2 regions of the Paradesulfitobacterium aromaticivorans genome follow, and region 2 is predicted to be linked to the other one. Evidence: predicted binding sites of a transcription regulator. Region 2 holds the regulator's gene; the other holds the start of a gene.
What was found. The regulator LexA, encoded in region 2, represses DNA repair genes until DNA is damaged. The targets are predictions, from matches to a motif close to CNAACANNTGTTNG.
Positions count from the first base shown of each region.

Region 1: ACYQ2N_RS19630 (Y-family DNA polymerase) is a predicted target of LexA. The motif match lies at 1,366-1,379, and genes of this name have one in related genera.

Region 1 covers NZ_BAAHYT010000011.1:587,429-597,730, forward strand. Annotated here, with positions in the region: gene ACYQ2N_RS19620 (dicarboxylate/amino acid:cation symporter) at 1-845, shown strand, start outside; gene ACYQ2N_RS19625 (YmaF family protein) at 939-1,265, opposite strand; gene ACYQ2N_RS19630 (Y-family DNA polymerase) at 1,419-2,675, shown strand; gene ACYQ2N_RS19635 (hypothetical protein) at 2,686-2,934, shown strand; gene ACYQ2N_RS19640 (hypothetical protein) at 3,380-3,577, shown strand; gene ACYQ2N_RS19645 (hypothetical protein) at 3,588-3,953, shown strand; gene ACYQ2N_RS19650 (hypothetical protein) at 4,323-4,562, shown strand; gene ACYQ2N_RS19655 (hypothetical protein) at 4,591-5,226, shown strand; gene ACYQ2N_RS19660 (hypothetical protein) at 5,219-5,407, shown strand; gene ACYQ2N_RS19665 (hypothetical protein) at 5,512-5,946, opposite strand; tRNA gene ACYQ2N_RS19670 (tRNA-Leu) at 6,659-6,745, opposite strand; purine riboswitch at 6,967-7,067, shown strand; gene ACYQ2N_RS19675 (FAD binding domain-containing protein) at 7,139-7,984, shown strand; gene ACYQ2N_RS19680 ((2Fe-2S)-binding protein) at 7,974-8,438, shown strand; gene ACYQ2N_RS19685 (xanthine dehydrogenase family protein molybdopterin-binding subunit) at 8,435-9,703, shown strand; gene ACYQ2N_RS19690 (xanthine dehydrogenase family protein molybdopterin-binding subunit) at 9,700-10,302, shown strand, end outside.
Region 2 covers NZ_BAAHYT010000011.1:821,331-831,632, reverse strand. Annotated here, with positions in the region: gene miaA (tRNA (adenosine(37)-N6)-dimethylallyltransferase MiaA) at 1-375, shown strand, start outside; gene hfq (RNA chaperone Hfq) at 410-667, shown strand; gene typA (translational GTPase TypA) at 888-2,711, shown strand; gene ACYQ2N_RS20765 (AAA family ATPase) at 2,808-3,770, shown strand; gene ACYQ2N_RS20760 (methionine gamma-lyase family protein) at 3,813-5,078, shown strand; gene lepB (signal peptidase I) at 5,213-5,752, shown strand; gene ACYQ2N_RS20750 (D-alanine--D-alanine ligase) at 5,890-6,975, shown strand; gene lexA (transcriptional repressor LexA) at 7,060-7,677, opposite strand; gene ACYQ2N_RS20740 (LysM peptidoglycan-binding domain-containing protein) at 7,845-8,177, shown strand; gene ACYQ2N_RS20735 (M23 family metallopeptidase) at 8,243-9,046, shown strand; gene ACYQ2N_RS20730 (D-alanyl-D-alanine carboxypeptidase family protein) at 9,213-10,148, shown strand.

The sequences.
Region 1 (10,302 bases), 230 kb from region 2:
ACGGCAAAACTCTGCAAGTGCTTTTCTTTGCGATTGTTTTCGGAATTACAGTGGGTTTAGTCCCATCTGGAGAGCGTATTCAATTTCTCAATTTGACAGAAGTCGCCTTTAAGGCATTTACAAAAGCGATCGCGATGGCTATGTACCTGCTGCCGTTTGGTTTGTTCTGTGTGATTGCCGCGGAAATTGCCCTCTCCGGATTGGGTGTTGTCCTGGCGATGACTAAATTTGTCATGCTCATCTATTTGTCTGTCATATTTTTAGTATTAGTGGGTACTTTGATAATATCATTTGTGGCTAAGAAAAACTTTTTTTCCGTTTTAAGTGCCTTGCGCGATCCCATTGTGATTGCCTTTGGCACGAGCAATAGCTTTGCTGCAATGCCAACTGTACTGGATACTTTGCGGGAGCGTTTCCGGCTGTCACAGGATATGGTTAACCTCATTGTACCGTTAAGTATTGTCATTTGCCGTTATAGCATGGTGCTGGTGTTTAGCGTCGGCAGTTTGTTTATGCTGCAGTTATATCACTATCCCATAGGCATCCAGCAATTGCTCCTGATTTTTGGCGGTTCCATTCTGGCAGCCTTGGCCGGAGCAGGGGCCCCCGCTGTGGTCGCTCTGTCTATGATTTCCATCGTGCTGACCCCTCTGAATTTACCGGCTGGGGCTGCGATTATTCTATTGCTGGCCATCAATCCGTTGATTGACCCGGTGTTAACCATTCTCAATGTTTACTTTGCCTGTGCGGCGACCTTGGTCGTTATTAAACAAGACCGGCAGGCGGGTCATCAGAGTCAACCGGTGATCCAGATAGCCCCGACCAATAACGCATTGAATCGCTAATCCTAAGTCGGTGCTGGAGAAGAAAACAAATGTTTAATGGAATAGAGAGTCAGGTTCGAATATAAGGAGTTACCCGGCGCTAGGCCGGGTTTTTTAGTTATAGGCTTTATTAAATAGATGTGCAAATTCTGCCTTGGATGTTTGCCCTTGATATAAGTGCGCATGGCGATCATCGAAAGTAGTAGTACCACAATAAGAATGGGTATGGCCGCCTCCAGGTAGATAGATTGCCGGTCCGGTTACCCCGGAGTAGCAGTGAACATGGCCATAATCAAAGGTAGTAACGCCACGGTAGTAATGGACATGTGAGCTTCCGTACGGAACCGTATTTCCTGTAACACCTTCCATGCAGTGGACATGCCCGTTGACGCAGGATGTGCGGGTTCCATAAGAGTGAACATGATAGTCTGAAGTATACACAAAATCACCTCCTGGTCCAATTTATGTACAATACTAGACAGGGGTGACGAGTTGCTAATGAATTTGCACAAACGTAAACGACAATATGTTCCATTTACATAGAACGTATGTTCTGATAGAATTGAAGCATACTAATTCCGGTGGTGAAAAGAAATGAATGCACAGCGGTATATATTTCATGTTGACGCCAATTCGGCCTATCTTTCATGGGAAGCCGTATATAGGCTTCAGCAGGGTGATCCGCTTGATCTTAGAACCGTTCCGTCGGTAGTTGGCGGCGATCCCGCTTCACGGCATGGCATTGTGCTGGCAAAATCTATCCCGGCTAAAAAGTACAAAATTGAAACGGGTGAGACCCTGTTTTCCGCCAAAATGAAGTGTCCCGGACTTATTGTTATTTCTCCAAACTATAGGCTGTATAGACAATGCAGCGACGCCATGGTGGCGATCCTGCGGGAATACAGCCCGTTGGTTCAGCGGTTTTCCGTAGATGAGTGCTTTATGGACTTCTCCGGCATGGGGCTTATTTCAGATAATCCGGTGGCTACGGCGTATGCAATGAAAGACAGAATTAAAAAGGAACTGGGCTTCACCGTTAATGTCGGTATTTCCGTGAATAAGCTTCTGGCCAAAATGGCTTCTGAGCTAAAAAAGCCGGATAGGGTGCATACAATCTTTCCGGAGGAAATCCCTCTGAAGATGTGGCCGCTTCCGATTGAAGAGTTGTTTATGGTAGGCCGGGCGACTTCAAAGAAGCTGCGTTCCAGAGGGATACAAACAATTGGCGAGCTGGCCAATTTCAATCTCGAGTGGTTGAAGCCGTTTCTCAAGAGTCATGGCGTGCTCATTTGGAACTATGCTAACGGGATCGACTACTCCCCGGTTCATCCAAACGATGCTATCGAAATTAAAGGCATGGGAAACTCCACTACGATTCCCTTCGACTTAGAGGATAAGGAAACCGCTCATCTCGTGCTTTTATCCCTGGCCGAAACGGTAAGCACCCGTCTGCGGCAGGCTGAGGTGCTGGGAAGAGTGGTTTCGGTAAGCTGCCGAACCAACGAGTTTTATGACTGCTCTCATCAGCGTAAGCTCTGGAACCCTACGGATTGCACGGAAGAGATATGGGAAATTGCCTGCGGGCTTTTTAACGAGATGTGGCAAAGCCATCCCTTAAGACATATGGGACTCCGGGTCACAGAGCTATGCCAAAACGATTTTGTGCAAACCTCTCTGTTTGCGAAAAGCTACGAAAAGCAGCGCAAGCTGGATCGGGCGGTAGATGCCATCCGGGCCAAGTATGGTTCGCAGACAATTTACCGCTCGTCATTTCTCCGCTCCGGCCTTCACGCTCTAACTGGCGGAGTGATGGAAAATGAAGAATACCCGATGATGACAAGCCTGTTGTGAGGTGATTTCGATGAAAATAATAATGAAGCCCATCGAAATGATAGCCTGGTTTAATTGCGATGGGCTGCCCCGGCCCATTCGATTCCGCGTTGATGGAGAGGTTATTAAAGTAGAACAGGTGTGTCATATTACTGAAGAAAAGCTGGCAGGAAACAGAATGAAAATTTATCGTTGCCAGAGCGAAATAGGTGGACAGTTAAAGCCTTTTGAGCTAAAGTTTGAGATACAGACCTGCAGGTGGTTTTTATTCAAAATGTAGGTAAAGCAAAAAACGCGACTCCCTTACGGAAATCACGTTAATCAGCTTATGGTGCGGTCGAGAGGACTTGAACCTCCATGCCCTTGCGAGCACTAGAACCTGAATCCGGGAACGATGAGTATCGCAATAAAAAAGTCGGATCTAGGGAAATGTCGATTCTAAAAGCCTTAATTTAAGAGGGGGATGTTGCGCGATATGCAACGTTAAAAAATATCAAGACGTTGTTTAGAACGTTTTTGAGAATCTGTTGGGCATTTTGTTGGGCAGGATTTTCACGTAAAAAGAAAATGCACTAGAATAACTAGGGCTGGTCTAGTAGTATTGAGTTTCTCAGCAAGCAGTAATCGCAACATCAGGAACTCAATTCCAGTTCATTTATGCATCTTCTAAGTGGGTAATTATGGGCATACTACTCATTGAAGGAATGTTTAGAAGGTGGTATGATATGGACAAGGATGAAGATATAAAGATTAAGGAGGGGGAAGATCTGAGCGCTGTTGCCAAAGAACAAGGCTATAAGAAATTATCCTTGACCCCCAAAAAGATTCAGGAAATAACGGTTCGACCAACAGAAATCAAGGATAAGAAGTTATTATTTGACAAAGATAACAAGGATCATCGTTACATTGTTGAAGGGGAATAATAAATCAACGATGTACGAGTTTGCTGTAGGCGAGATTTTTTGGCTTGATGTTGGATATCAGGATCTTCCCGGTGAATCCAAAGTTAGACCGACGATTATAGTGGACGAAGATGAACAAGATTTGTTGTTGCTAGTGGCAACTACATCGGTACCGCCAGACGATCCGCCAAAATACTTTGACCAATTTAAAATACCAATTCTTAACTGGCGTAAGTCTGGATTGCCGAAACCTTCATGGGTGCAGGGCCTAAGATTAATCCACCTGACAAGACGACAATTGCGAGCTGTGATAAGGAATGAAGACTTTATTGGGCGTATGTATGAACTGGATTTTAATTATTTAGTTAGTCAAATTGAACGTATACATAATGGCTAGACCTCACTCGTGGGGTCTTTTATTATGCCTCGGCTGGACATGTTGTTCGGGCATGAATTACGGTTAAAAAACAAAAACTTGAGTTAATATGTGTCGAACCAGTTGTTCAATACATAATCCCTTAATGCAGCATGCTCCCTTTGCCTGGGTCGGCCAAAGCTTTAGCATGTTGCAACGAATAGTTAGCGGCATGCAGTCCAATGCTCCCCCAGCCTTAAAGCTCCCCATTATAGGCAATATAATGGAGTTCCCGATCACAGTAGGCAGGGTGGACAAAATCCGGCCGGTCACGACATTCCTGATATGGGCATCCCTTCTGATCTTCGGGTACAAACAATACCGCAGTCTGACAGGCGGGGGTGGCGACCGATGATAACTGATGCAATAATCACGGCTGTCCTCGCCATCTTAACCTGGCTCGTTAACTTGTTCCCCAACAGCAGCTTAGACCTCAGTGCATTGGAACAATTCGTTGGAGCCATTGCCGGGGTCAATTACTTCGTAGAAATATCGGCACTAATCACAGTACTGGGCATAGTAGTATCTTTCGAGTTAACTATGATGACGATCCGCGGCGTGATCTGGATATGGAGGCTGGTGAAACCATAATGTTTAAGCTAATCAGCGAGAAATCCAAATGGACCTGGCTCAGTTTGCTCAAGGCAAAGAAAAAACGGCAGCCGGTTTCTACCTGCAGTGCAGCGTGGAAGGCTATCTCGGCCTCCCTGGCTCCGGCAAGTCCTATACCATGGGCGCCGATGCCTACATTCTTAGAGAGAGATTCCCCATGATGCCGGTCTACACAAACATCGAGCTAAACTTACCAGGCAACGGGCCAATCTACGTCATGGATGATTGGGAAGACCTCGTGAACGCGGAAAATGGCCTGGTCATCCTGGACGAAGTAAACCTTTGGATACAAGCAAGGGTCTGGGCCAAGGTCCCGGGTGCACTTCTTTGGAAACGAGCCCAAGTAAGGAAATCCGGCTTAAAAGTGCTCTGGACAGCCCAAAGCCACAAACGGGTTGATACCGTCCTCAGAGAATTAACTTTTCATACCCATGTCTGTAAAAGCTGGAAAAGACTTGGCTTCTTCTTCGTAAGGTCTTATGGCGGAGTATTGGGCGAACCGGAAGGATTTCGCATCGTGCCATTCATCAACAAATATAAAAATGTCTATGAAACACATGAGTACGTCAAACTCCCAGCCTTCCTCCAAGGCATGGGGTCCACTAAATTCATGCAAGAGAAAGGAGCTGTTTCCCGTGTTTAATACTACAGCTATGTTTTATAAGTCAATGCTACTGCCACTTTTCAAGATAGGGTTAGTAATATTTCTTATTGTTTTTGGCGTAATAGCTGCTGTGATATTATGGCAGAAAATCCGGGAAAGGCAAGAGTATAAGACTTATTTGGAACAGGATAATGAACAAGAAAATGTATATATAAAATAAGAGAGAGCGACGGATAGGGCGCAGCCCCAGCGTCGCTCTCTCTTTAAGGCAATAAATATTAGGTCATGGATACCAAGTGCGAAAGAGGATATTAATCTAAATGACTAAATTAATTTTATGAAAAATACTGTAACGAATCCTTCAAAAAGGTGAATAATAAATTGCCACAGTACTCCTTTAGAAGATATATTATATTCTATTGGAACCCAGAATTTTTCGGTTAAAGCCTGATGAAGGATAAGCCAAAAAACACCACCAATAAATATACCCTTAAAATATGAATAGCGATAACCAGTAAGGTAAAGTGTTAATGAAATAATTATTCCAAAAAGAATGCTCATAATAAGGTGACCAATTAGGCCGATGTATTTTGATGTTCTGTCACCTGAGAATTCTTTTCGTAGTAAAATGGCTGAAACATACACTGAAATATTATTATCCATTATGCCTATTCGAAATAAATAGTAATCTAGTATAGTACCAAAGGCGATAGCTATTAATCCGGCTATTGAACCGGAAATTAAGACATTAGTTACCATGTGGTATCGCCTTTAGGGGTTTTCTTTTTTGCCAAAATTGCAGCGTTAAAGCCCTAACAATGCCGAAAACAGCTTCAAAAAACCATTATAGGCGGTAAAGTTGAGTATAAATGTAGGGCCATCAGATTTGGAATTATGGCTACATGTACAGGCCAAAGCACCGTGGCTACACCGTAACCTTTTAGCCATGCATAGTCGTAGCCCGTCAGCGATAATAAGTAGGCTATAATAACACCGACAAAGGGACCTGTAACCATTAAACAGGCAATTACCCCTATTAGTAAGGTAAAACTGGTTATTGGAGTATTTGGAGCTGTCAAAAATACAGCATTATAATGGACCCCGGTAGAGGGCAAGATTCCTAACCCATAAAAAACCAAATTAGATAAGCCACAGGCTGTGTATCCAATCATACCTGCTAACCCACCGCGTAATATCATATCCATGAAATTTCGGTTAAACTCAAAAGCTTAACCTTTTACCTCCCAATATTAGATGAGACCTAATATTTCCAAAAAATATACCAAAATCCATTATTTTACTAAAGCTCTGGAACTGCTCTTAATTAAAATCCTATTCACGAACGGACTAGCTTAAATAATTATAGCAGTCCGTTGTGTTTAGGTTTAGAAGAAAAAGTTTTGTTGACTATTTTTGATTTTCATAGTTAACAACCCAAAACAAAAAAGGCCCGAAGGCCTTTATTTATCAGTGGTGCGGTCGAGAGGACTTGAACCTCCATGCCCTTGCGAGCACTAGAACCTGAATCTAGCGCGTCTGCCAGTTCCGCCACGACCGCGTAACAAAAATTATTATATGAAATCTAAATTGGTTTGTCAATACTTATGTGCTAGTAATACGCGTTGCCAAGTTTGGTTTGGGTTATAAAAAATTTTCTGAAGACTTTAGAAGGAATTTTCTAGCGGAGGTCGAATCTAAAGAATATACAGAGTCTATATGCATAAAAGTTATTAGTAAGATAAAAAGATCATATGAGGACTGGCGAAAAAGTGGTTTAATTAAATACTTTAATCATTACCTCATATATACTTGGTAATTGGGCCAAGAGTTTCTACCGGATGACCGCAAATCATCTGACTATGAGAGTTTACTTTGTGTTTACTCTCAGGTCAGTTGCGGTGGTTCGGTTTTTTATTTGTAGTACATGATTTTGGGATACGGAGGTGTAATGATGAACTATTTCCGGCCCCAGAGCACTGAAGAAGCGCTTAAGCTGGCCCAAAACCCCGGCATGTTTTTCTTAGCCGGGGGAACTGATCTTAGCTTGCACATGAAAGACGGGATAGTTAAGCCTAATGGCTTGATTGATCTGGGGAGAATTCCGGAACTTCAGGGAATCCGGCAGTTTGAAGGGTGCTTGGAGATTGGAAGCATGGCTACGTTTGCTGATTTGGGGCGTAGCGAGTTGATCTGGGAGCAAGCTTTTGCTTTGTGGCAAGCTTGCCAAACTATGGGGTCGCCTCAGATCAGGCACCAGGCAACACTTGGCGGCAACTTAGGCAACTGTTCCGCGGCCGCAGACGGATTGCCTCCTCTTTTGGCTCTAGGGGCTGAGGTTCAGTTGGTATCGGCCAAGGGAGAAGAAAAGCTGCCCCTCGCTGCCCTGCTGGCACGGAGCCAACTTCTTGAGTCTGGAACTCTGATCAAAAGATTTGTCATCCCCCTTCATGGCTGGGACAGCGGGTTTGCCAAGCTTGCCCGCCGTCAAGCCTTGGCGATCGCCCGCCTAAGCGCAGCGATTGCCGTTAAGCGCAAAGACAAAGTTGCTGTGGCAGTGCGGGTAGCTTTTGGCGCGGTGGGCAAACGGGCTTTTCTAAGTGAGGCTCTGGCCCAGAGTTTAAGTGGACGCGAAATGAACGATTCGTGGTTGGAAGATGCGGTCAAAGGCTCGCAGACTGTGGTCGCGGAATCTTTAGGTTCAAGGGCTTCAGCTCCTTATAAGCGTGTGGCTGTTGGCGGTGTAATGCGTCAGGCGTTGGACTTTGCCCTGGGAGGAGGGAAGATCGGTGGAGATTAAAATTACGGTCAATGACAAAGATTACCTATTGGAAGTAGCAGAGGATGAACGCCTGCTGGATGTGTTGCGCAACCGGCTGGGGCTTATGGGGACGAAAGAGGGCTGCGGGGAAGGGGAATGCGGTGTCTGTACCGTAATTATGGATGGCAAGACGGTCAACTCTTGCTTGGTATTGGCAGGCCAGGCGGATGGCCGCAGTATTACCACGATTGAGGGTGTGGGCAACAGGCGTTCACCCCATCCGGTGCAAAAAGCCCTGGTGGAAGAAGGAGCGGTACAATGCGGGTTCTGCACACCGGGCATGGTTCTCGCGGCCAAAGCACTCCTCGATGAGAATTCCAACCCCACTGATGCCGAGATCGCCGTGGGCATGTCCGGCAACCTTTGCCGCTGCACGGGCTACGATAAAATTCTGCGAGCTGTCCGGAAAGCCTCAAAGGAGGTGGCGGAATGAAAACAGAGGTTGTGGGTACCCGTAGTATCCGGGAAGATGCCTGGGGCAAGGTGTTTGGCCAGGCTAAATATCCGGCTGATGTAAATTTGCCAGGCCAGCTTTATGGGGTGGTAGTGCGCAGCCCTCATGCTCATGCCCGCATCCGCGGGATTAACGTGGAAAAAGCCAGAATTTCGGGAGTGGTGTCGATTCTGACGGCTGCCGATGTGGCTTCTAATGCCCATGGGGTGCTGTTTCGGGATCAACCGGTACTGGCCGGGGAACGTGTGCGGATGGTCGGCGACCCGGTTGTGGCCATCGGAGCGGAAAGCATAAAACTTGCCCGTAAAGCGGCTGAATTGGTTGAGATAGATTATGAAATATTGCCCGGAGTTTTCGACCCGGAAGAGAGTATGAGAGGATCTTCCCTGCCTTTGCATCCTGAACTTTATCCTAATACCAACATTCTTTACCATCTACCGGTCAGACGCGGTAATATGGATGAGGGCTGGGCGCTGGCTGAAGTAGTGGTGGAAAGAGAGTACAGCACGCAAATGGTAGATCATGCCTTCCTGCAACCGGAAGCGGTTCTGGCGCATGTTGATGAACGGGGACATGTAGTAGTCCGGGTTGCCACCCAGTATGCACATTATGACAGGGGAGAAATTGCTCATGCTCTCGGGCTTAAAAACAACCGGGTTCAAGTTAAAACCACGGCAGTAGGCGGAGCATTTGGGGGCAGGGAAGACCTTTCCCTGCAAATTATAGCAGCGCTCATGGCCTGGAAAACCCTGCGCCCTGTTAAGCTTGAGAACACGCGGGAGGAGTCGTTTTACTCGCATTCCAAACGCCATCCCATGAAGATGTACTTCAAAACGGGAGCTGCCAAAGATGGACGCTTGCTGGCCCTCGAAGCGAAAATAATAGGGGATGCAGGGGCCTACACTTCCTGGAGCCCGAATATTTTGCGCAAAGCCGCGGTTCATGCGACCGGACCTTATACGGTTCCAAACGTTAAAGTGGACAGTTACGCTGTTTATACCAATAATCCCTATACCGGTGCCATGCGCGGTTTTGGTGCCGCCCAGCCGGTTCTGGCTTATGAAAGTCAAATGGATCTGCTAGCCAAGAAATTGGGAATATCTCCTGTCGAAATACGGTTGCGCAACCTCTTTAAGATCGGCAGCACGACCGCTACGGGCCAGGTCTTGACGGAAAGCGTGGGGATGGAAGTCTGTCTGAAGGCAGTGCTCCCTTATCTGGCAGACAAGGAGGGGCAAAAATGAAGAAACGCGGAGTAGGCTTAAGCTGCACCTGGTACGGTACGGGGTACGGCAATGGCTTTCCTGATGTTTCAAGCGCTTTCATTGAAATTCATGAAGACGGTTCGGCAACTGTCCTAACCGGAGCTATTGATGTGGGGCAGGGGAGCAGTTCTGTCTATGCTCAGATTGTCGCTGAAGAATTAGGGATACAACCTGAAGATATAACTGTCGTGACTGGAGATACAGATGTAGCGCCGGACTCAGGCACAACTGCGGCCACGAGGCAGACTTACAACACAGGCAATGCCGTGCTTAGAGCTGTACGTCAAGCTAAAAGCAAATTACTGGACTACGCAGCCCGCGCTTTTTCCTGTACCACGCCCCAAGGGATTGAACTGAGGGACGGCTATATCGGGGTTAAGGGAGATCCATCGCGCACAATGTCGCTGAGGGATATGGTCAGCCAAGCCCGCTTGAACGGGGAGCGCTTCATCAGTGCTGATAGTTTCACGGCCCGTACTACTCCGGTAGATATGGAAAGCGGCCAGGGTGCTCCGTATTGGCCTTATGCTTTTGGCTGTCAAGTAGCAGAAGTGGAAGTGGATACAGAGACGGGTATC
Region 2 (10,302 bases):
TCTGTCGTGTATATCGGTTTAACCGCCCCACGAGAAACCTTGTACGCCAGGATAAATCAAAGATGCGACAACATGCTTGTTACGGGCCTAATCGAGGAAACTTTGAACTTAGAGCAGGATGGCTATTCCCTTAAGTTAAAACCCTTGCAAAGTATTGGCTACCGCCATGCCGGATGGTATGTCAAAGGTCTGGTTAGCAAAGGAGAATTGACCCGTTTACTTAAGAGGGATACAAGGCACTTCGCCAAACGTCAACTTACTTGGTTTCAGCGGGACCCCCGCATAACTTGGTATGACATAAGCAAGATGAATATGGAAGAACTTGTGACAACGATTATCACTACTTGCAGAGCTATCGAAACTCGTGTAGAATAGAAAAGTAGAAACAGATGGTGATGGAGGGAAATATATGAATAAATCGGCCATCAACTTGCAGGATACCTTTCTGAATCAAGTTCGCAAGGAAAATTTACCGGTGACGATTTACCTTGTTAACGGCTTTCAGTTGAAGGGAATCGTCAAAGGCTTTGATAATTTTACGGTGGTTCTTGAATTTGAAGGTAAACAGCAAATGGTTTATAAACATGCTATTTCCACAGTAATGCCTATTCGCCCGATCAACCTAGCTGCGGCTGCTGCGAATGCCCAAGAAGACGGAGTTAAATAAGTTTTATAGTACTGTTATTACATACCTGGTTTTATTCAATATGATTCAGGGGGTAATTAGTTGCTAACTATAAATTTATCTTATTAAAGCTAAAAGTCCGGCTCATGGCCGGACTTTTATTCTTTTGCATAAAGATACTGTTTGTGCTAATATAAAGTTTAGTGTTTTTCTGGTATCGCCAAATAAATTTAGCAATAAAGATTGGGGAATGAACTTAAGTATGCAGGTTTTTAATCTTAGAAATATTGCCATAATAGCTCACGTTGACCACGGTAAAACTACTTTAGTAGATTCCATGCTTAAACAAAGCGGAACTTTCAGAGCCAACCAGCAAGTCATGGAACGTGTCATGGACTCAAACGACTTAGAACGGGAACGCGGTATTACAATTCTGGCCAAGAATACATCTGTACACTGGCAAGGCACCAAAATTAACATTGTTGACACTCCAGGACATGCGGATTTTGGCGGGGAAGTGGAACGAGTCTTAAAAATGGTGGACGGGGTCTTATTAATTGTGGACGCCTTCGAAGGTCCAATGCCCCAAACACGTTTTGTTTTGCGTAAAGCTCTGGAATTAAAACTTGTCCCCATTGTGGTCATAAATAAGATTGACCGCCCGGATGCCCGTCCGGAGGATGTTCTGGATGAAGTACTGGATTTATTTATTGAACTGGGAGCAGATGACCAGCAGATAAATTTTCCGGTGGTTTATGCGTCTGCCCGTCAAGGGAAAGCAAGCCTTAAGCCAGAGTCTTTGGAGGAGAGCTTGGAGCCCTTGTTTGCTGTAATCATGGAGCATATCCCCGCTCCCCAGGCTGACCCGGACGCCCCCCTGCAGATGTTAATCACTACCTTGGATTATGATGACTATGTGGGGAAAATTGTGATCGGTCGCCTGGTGCGCGGAAGAATCAGTCAAGGAGAAAATATTGCCATCATCAAACGTGATGAGAGTTTTGAAAAAGCCCGGGTAGGCAAAGTGTTGCTCTTTGAAGGATTGAACCGCCAAGAAGTGGCGGAAGCTCCGGCAGGGGAAATTGTCGCTCTTACCGGACTTAGCAGCGCCAACATTGGGGAAACAGTTGCGTCTGCCCTCAATCCGGAAGCTTTACCGCACATTGAAGTTGATGAACCTACTTTGACCATGAACTTTATGGTCAACAACAGCCCTTTTGCCGGTCAAGAGGGAGAGTTTGTAACTTCGCGCAAACTCCGGGAACGCCTGTTCAAGGAAGTTGAGACCAACGTCAGCCTGCGGGTAGAAGATACAGATTCGGCTGATGTTTTCCGGGTTTCCGGTCGGGGGGAATTACATCTTTCCATTCTTATTGAAAACATGCGCCGGGAAGGGTATGAACTTCAAGTATCAAAACCGGAGGTTATTTATAAGAGTATTGAAGGGAAGAAGTGTGAGCCCATTGAGCTCCTGATTTGTGACATCCCGGAAAATGCGATGGGGAAAGTGATGGAACTGTTAGGGCAAAGAAAAGCCGAATTAGTTAACATGACTAACCTCTCCCAGACTCAAATCCGCTTAGAGTTTAAGATTCCTGCCCGTGGGCTGATCGGCTTTCGCGGGGAATTTTTAACAGAAACCCGGGGGGAAGGGATAATGAGCCACGTTTTTAACGGGTATGAGCCTTATATGGGGGAAATCTCCGGGCGTCAGCGCGGAGTGCTGATTGCTTTTGAGGACGGGGAAACCACGACCTACGGCCTTAATGCAGCTCAAGAACGAGGGACAATATTCATTGAACCCGGGATTAAGGTTTATGAGGGTATGATCGTAGGTGAAAACAACCGTGAGCAAGATATCGAAGTGAATGTAGCTAAGAAAAAGCATGTGACGAATATGCGTTCAAGCAATTCGGAAGAAGCTCTGAAGCTGGACAAACCCAGAGTCTTCTCTCTGGAACAAGCCCTTGAATATATTGAGGACGATGAATTGGCAGAGATAACCCCCAAAAGCATCCGTCTGCGCAAAAGATATTTAGACCGTCAAGCCCGCGTCCGTTATGCAAAAAGCAAAGCCAGCCAGTAAGATTTTTAGAGAGTTTAGAGAAATGACTGTGATTTCCAGGACACCTTTTATTCCTGTCAGCGTATAGTAGTAAAGGACAGGAGGTGCCTGGCTTCCATGCCAATTCGCATAACTTTTCACTCTGAAAATAACCTGCGTCCGGTTATTCACTCTCCCGTACGGGCAGAGCAAGCAAGCGCGAGCCTTAAACCGGATATTTTAGAACAGGGGAAAGTCCGGAAGAGTTCCGCTGCTGTTGCCGATAAAGATAAGGTGACTGAAATCATCGGCGAACTTGATGCACTGGTAGGCTTGTCTAATGTCAAGAAATTAATTCGGGAATTACAGGCCTATGTTGAAATTCAAAAAAGAAGAACCCGCGAAAAGCTTACAGCTGATTCCTTGGTCCTGCATATGATTTTTCGCGGCAACCCAGGGACCGGCAAGACTACGGTAGCCCGCATTGTGGGTAGGTTATTCAAAGAACTCGGTACCTTACAAAAAGGGCATGTTATTGAATGCGAGCGGGCAGATCTAGTAGGAGAATACATCGGACATACGGCACAAAAGACCAGGGAACAAGTCAAAAAAGCATTGGGGGGGGTTCTCTTTATTGATGAGGCCTATTCCCTGGCGCGCGGTGGGGAAAAAGACTTTGGCAAAGAAGCAATTGACGCCCTGGTCAAAGCTATGGAGGATAATAAAGATAATTTGATCTTAATTCTGGCCGGATACCGCCATGAAATGGAATGGTTTTTACAAACTAATCCTGGACTACGTTCGCGTTTCCCGATTCACATTGATTTCCCTGACTATAGTTTGGAAGAACTCCTAGCCATCGCAGAATCCATGCTGGAAAAAAGGCAGTATGTGTTAGTGCCTGAAGCCCATGAAACGTTGCGCCATCTTATTCAGATGCTCCTCCATAGCCATCCATATGCCGGTAATGCCCGCCTTGTGCGTAATTTAGTTGAACGCTCTATTCGTAAACAAGCCGTAAGGCTGTATCAAAAGCCTTCAAGCTCACGTGATGAGCTTATGCAAATTGTACCAGGCGATTTAACAATTGATGACATCTAAAAACTTTTTATTCACATAATGAGTTTAAGGAGGGACAAGCTTGTGTTTTCCCGTTCTGATCTGCCACCAGTTCTCGCCCACGCACTCCGCGAAGCGGAGGTATTATTAGCTGAACAGGAAACCAGGCTTCAGGATATATCTTTTGCCAATCATGCCAAGGTTTTAGGCGCTTTTCAAGAAGAAAGAGTTACTACATATCATTTGCACGGAACTACCGGTTATGGTCTCGATGACAGCGGACGGGAAGTTTTGGATAGGGTATTTGCCAGAATCTTAGGCACAGAGAAGGCCTTGGTTAGGGGGCAGTTTGTATCAGGCACGCATGCTATTGCCAGTGCTCTGTTCGGGGTTCTAAGGCCTGGGGATCATGTGCTTTCAGTTACGGGCAATCCCTATGACACTCTTGAAGAAGTGATAGGACTCAGGGGTAGTGGGCAAGGAAGTCTTAAGGACTTTGGGGTTAGTTATGGCTCAGTGCCCCTGGATCATAAGGGCAACATTCAATATGAACTTATTAAGGAGAATATGGCTGCGGAAACCCGCCTTGTGCTTGTGCAACGTTCACGCGGTTATTCCTGGCGCAACTCTGTGGCAATCACTCAAATTGAAGACCTAATCCAATTTGTTAAAGCTAATTTTCCGCAAGTACTGGTATTTGTGGATAACTGCTACGGTGAGCTAGTTGAAAAAAGGGAACCCGGAAACGTGGGCGCAGATTTAATGGCCGGCTCCCTGATTAAAAACCTCGGAGGAAGCTTAGCTCCGAGCGGGGGATATGTAGCAGGGAAGAGCGAACTGGTTGAACTGGCTGCGCAACGCTTAACCGCACCGGGAATCGGGTCTGAGGTGGGCTCAACCCTAGAATGGCAGCGTTTGTTTTACCAAGGATCGTTTTTTAGCCCCCTTACCGTACTTGAATCCTTAAAAGGAGCAGTATTTGCAGCAGCCTTCTGGCAAACTCTTGGATTTGAAGTTAATCCTACCCCGGAGATGTTGCGCACTGACCTTATTCAAGCAATAAAATTAGGCTCACGTGAGCGCATGCTGGCCTTCTGCGAAGGATTACAGCAAGGCTCGCCCATAGATGCTCACGTAAGACCGATCCCTGCTTCAATGCCAGGGTATGAAGATGAGGTTATTATGGCTGGCGGCACCTTTATTCAGGGGTCTACCAGTGAATTTTCGGCTGATGGGCCCTTGCGTGAACCGTATATCGTATATCAACAAGGTGGAATATCCCATACCTATGTAAAATTGGGCAATATCCTGGCTGCACTTAGGTTATGGGAACAAGGGCTGATTAGTTAAGCATTTCTTAATTGTCTTTACCAAGCTTGAACCTGATCAGATTAACAACCCCTTTATCTTCTTTATATCCTTTGAAAATGGTGGTAAAATTAACTGGTTTGATAGTTTAGAGAATAATAAAATGAGGTGACAGCATGGGAGAATCGGAAAAAGGCACCGGACGCTTTATTTTTGAGCTCGTGCAAATACTTATCGTTGCTTTTGCCTTGTCTTGGATTCTGCGTACGTATGTCGTTGAAGCTCGCGTGATTCCCACCGGCTCAATGCTCCCAACGATTCAGTTGCAGGACCGCATAATTGTAGACAAATTTATCTTTAAGCATTTTGATCAGATCAAGAGCGGAGATATCGTAGTTTTTCATCCCCCGGCAGATGCTCATGCAACCGAGGATTTTATCAAGCGAGTGATTGGGCTGCCAGGGGATAAAGTGGAAATACGCAGTCACCTTACTTACGTAAACGGACAGCAATTGTATGAACCCTATCTACTTGAGCCTCCCGAGGAAGATTATGGCCCGATCGTTGTGCCTGAAGGATCTCTAATAGTTATGGGAGACAACCGCAACCACAGTGCCGACTCGCGCGCATGGGGCTTTTTGCCCATTAAGAATGTTACCGGCAAGGCTCTTTTCCGTTACTGGCCCCTTGGACATTTCGGTGCTCTTGCCCGCTAGGGAGGAGCGCCTTTTTCCACTTATTTTTCACACAAATTGTCTTAACGCATATATTTTAAAGAATTATGATCAACTTTAGTGCCAGATTTGCTGGTTTCCTTTGGATAGTTGTATGGCGAGAGGAGTAGGTGGTAATAATGGACAACGTGAAATTGAAGGTAATCATTCTATTTGGTGGCCAGTCAGGAGAACATGAGGTATCCCTGCAGTCTGCTAGATCCGTTCTTCAGGCCATTAACCCCAATAGGTATAATGTTGAAACAATCGGTATTTCTAAAGAAGGACAGTGGTATTGGGGAGTAGTGCCTGAGAATTTTACGAAACATAAAGAGGATGCCCCTCTTGTAACCCTAGTACATGACCCTACAAACCCGCGTTTCATCTCCCTCGATGGTACCCTTCTGCCTGAGGGCGGACGTTTTGATGTAATTTTCCCTGTGCTCCATGGTCCCCACGGGGAAGACGGCACTCTTCAAGGTTTGCTGGAAATGTCTAATATTGCATATGTGGGATCAGGTGTCCTGGGCTCTGCTTTGGGCATGGATAAGGACCGCATGAAGGCTGCTTTCAGGGAAGCGGGGTTGCCGCTTGCCAAGCACCTTACTTTTTTGCGTTCGGAGTGGCAAAACTCTTCCGCAGACTGCCTGGAAGATATTGAAAAAGGCTTGGGGTATCCCTGTTTTGTAAAGCCGGCCAATCTCGGTTCCAGCGTAGGAATCACCAAAGCACATAACCGAGCTGAGTTAAGCGAAGCTTTGCATATCGCTGCCAGTTATGACCGCAAACTAGTAGTTGAAGAACATATTAACGGTCGGGAAATTGAGGTAAGCGTTCTCGGCAATGACTATCCCGCTGCTTCCTTGCCTGGGGAAATCCTGCCTGCTAAAGAGTTTTATGATTATGACGCTAAGTACCATGATACCGGATCACGCTTGATAATACCAGCCAGACTGGATGATTCTGTTATAAGTATTTTACAGGAAAATGCGATCAAAGCATTTAGGGCGGTCGAAGCTGCTGGTCTCAGCAGGGTTGACTTCTTTCTCACGCCAGATAATAAAGTAATTGTTAATGAAATTAACACCATGCCCGGGTTCACAAGTATCTCAATGTATCCCAAACTTTGGGAGGCATCAGGCCTGGTCTATTCCGATCTTATTGACCGTTTGCTTAAGCTGGCTTTAGAGAGGTATCAGGAAAAGGGTGTAATGACCAACAAGTGATAAAATCTGCCAAGCAAAAAGCGGAGCCTGTAGTCAGAAGACAATAGCTCCGCTTTTTTATTATTCAATATCAGTGTATCATGATCAGTGTATCATGCGAAAGACTCCGATAACCTTACCGAGTATCCGCACATCCTGGGAATAAATCGGTTCCATGGTTGAATTCTCAGGTTGAAGACGAATAAGGTTTTTCTCTTTGAAAAACCTCTTAACTGTAGCTTCATCTTCGATTAAAGCCACTACAATCTCGCCGTTGCGCGCGACCTGCTGTTGCCGTACCACAATAAAATCTCCGTCCAGAATACCAGCTTCAATCATACTGTCCCCCTGGACCTTAAGCATAAATACGGTATCATCATGAACAACATCTTTAGGAAGGGGAAAAGTATCCTCAATATTTTCAACTGCTAAAATAGGTTGGCCTGCCGTGACTTTCCCAACAATGGGGATATGAGTAACTCTTTTGTCATTTACCGCATCACTGAATGAATCCAGTATTTCGATTGCCCGCGGTTTGGTAGGATCGCGTCTAATATAACCTTTTTCTTCCAAAGTCTGTAGGTGACCGTGTACGGTAGAACTTGACATTAAGCCGACAGCGTCACCAATCTCACGCACAGAAGGAGGATACCCTTTCTGTCTTATTTCTTTCTTAATAAAATCTAAAATAGCTATTTGGCGCTGTCTAAGATCAGAATACACACACCAACACCTCCAAAATTGGTTCCACGGATATTTTACCATTTAATCAAAAAAAACGCAAACAAATGTTCGGGTAAATAGTTGACAGAAACATTAGTTCTATTTATACTAAATATCAGGAACACTTGTTCGAGGTACCTGAATCTAAAAGGCGGAGGAAAAGAATAATGAGCAATAAGCGGAGCAGACGCAGACATAAGCAAGCTAAAAAAATGATTGTAAGCCTTATATTTGCTCTATTAACTTTAAGCACAATCTTAACAGTTTTGATTGCAGTTAATCCTTTTTCCAAGAGTGGTGGTCCTGAACTTGTATATCAACCTGTAGTTGTGAAAACAGGAGACACTCTCTGGAAACTGGCCCAGGGTTCGGGCCTTAATCAAGACACCCGAACAGTTATTCTCATGATCAAAAAATATAATTCCCTGGCCAATGGGGTCATCTATCCCGGTCAAGTTATTTACATTCCCATACTTACGTCTCAGCTGGCTTATAGGTAAATTGGAGTAATTCTCTTACCCATTCTCCCATAGGTTAAAACTAAGGGGGAATGGTAATGCCTAAAATGTTTTTCAGCTGGTTCAGATTTCCGCGTCCACCCGAAAATTATTGGGCTCTTAAAATTATTCTAATATTTTTAGTGAGCTTATCACTTTGGTCACTCATTCATCATTCACAAGATGTACCACCAGATCTTTACCCATACTTAACCACAATTCAGCCTAAGCTGGTTTTAAGTTGTATTGAGGAAGGAAAAGGGATTACGCCTGATAGCTGGGCCGATTTATTAGCTGTAAAATCCTCACTGCCTGAAACTCAGGCAAACCACTTAATAGTCCAAATCAGAAATCACAAGCGTTTTGCTGACTTGGACTGGGGTAACCTGAAGCGGGATACTCGTAAAACCATCACGCAAAGGAGAAATTATCTCTTAAGTTATCCTTATTACCTCCCTAATAAATACCTATTTCCTGTGCAAGGGAAGACCTGGTATCAAGATAGTTTTGGGGCAGACCGTGAGGGAGGAAAACGGCAGCATGAAGGAACTGACTTATTTGGCCAAGAGGGAACACGGATTGTAAGTGTGAGTTCTGGCAGCATCGAAAAACTCGGGTGGAACAGATTAGGTGGGGAAAGAGTTGGTATTCGCGGAGATGATGGTAACTATTATTATTACGCTCATCTTAAAGAGATCAACCCAGTCCTGGTACTAGGTCAAAGAATAGGGAAGGGGGAGTTTGTCGGAACAATGGGGCATACCGGTGATGCCCTTACCACTCCAGATCACTTGCATTTCGGCATTCAACTCCCTAATGAAGAATGGGTAAATCCATATCCATTCCTGGCAGTTTGGCAAAATTTTTCTTGAATATGTCATAATTTTATCTAGAATGTGATGTGACTTCTCTTGCATGCACCAGATCGAATATTTTCCGCAAACTTGTCCCTTAAAAAAATCTTAGCTATAATAGGTTTAGTATATAATACATTTCTTTCGTAACCTTTGAACAAATGCAAGGAAGGAAAATCCGGTTTTGCAAAAGCATAAAAGTAAGGCTTTCCTAATCCCTCTTCTTATAATCATCACATTTGGGTTCATGTGGCTGCCTCCACATGAAATTAGCACTGCTGAGATCAAAGCTGAGATCAAACAGGAAGATTTACCTGGTACTCATCTGATTAAGAGTTACATTCTCCAGGAAGTTAAGAGCAAGGAAATATTGCTTTCAGATAATGAAACTGAAAGAAAAGCCCCAGCCAGTACTACTAAATTATTAACTGGCTTAGTGGCATTGAACTACCTGTCTGAGAGCGACATGATCGAAGTGGGAGACGAAGTAAATGTAGAGGGTTCCCGCCTGGGACTGACACCTGGGGCCAAAATTTCCGTACAGGATTTACTGACAGCAATGTACCTCATGAGCGCTAATGATGCGGCTGCAGCCCTCGCGGTGGGTGCCAAAGGCTCTTTACCTGACTTTGTACGGGCTATGAATGAATATGCCCTTACTATTGGTTGCCAAAATTCTAATTTTGTAAACCCACACGGCTTATCAGAACCGAACCATTATACGACTGCCAGCGATTTGAGCAAAATTGCATTAGTATTTATTGAAAATGGACAACTTATGAGATATGTAATAATGAAGGACTCTCAAGTAACATGGACTGACAGTAACGGTCGGAGACATAGCACTATTATTCACAATACCAATAAATTACTTGCAACTTATCCAGGCAACCAAGGACTTAAAACCGGCACCACTGAGGAAGCCGGCCAATGCCTTGTCAGCTACACAACGGGTTCGGACGGAGACTTACTTTTAGTACTATTAGGCAGCCAAGAACGCTACGCCGATGCAGTTGACTTGTTTGATCAAGCCTGGGCTAAACTTAGGCCTACAGCTGCCTTAGAACAGTCAACAGGTGATCCAACATCCCTTATTGATAGCCAAGGATTTTTCCCTTGATGTGATTAAGTCTGCCCGGGTATCCATTTTCGCCCTGTGGTATCAAGCAAAAATAGAGGTGAAGTAATGAAAAGTATTGGAAAACCTTGTATCTTGGAAGAGCGTTTAACGTTCATAGAGATAATGAAGCGCCAGGTAATTTCGAAGATTAGAA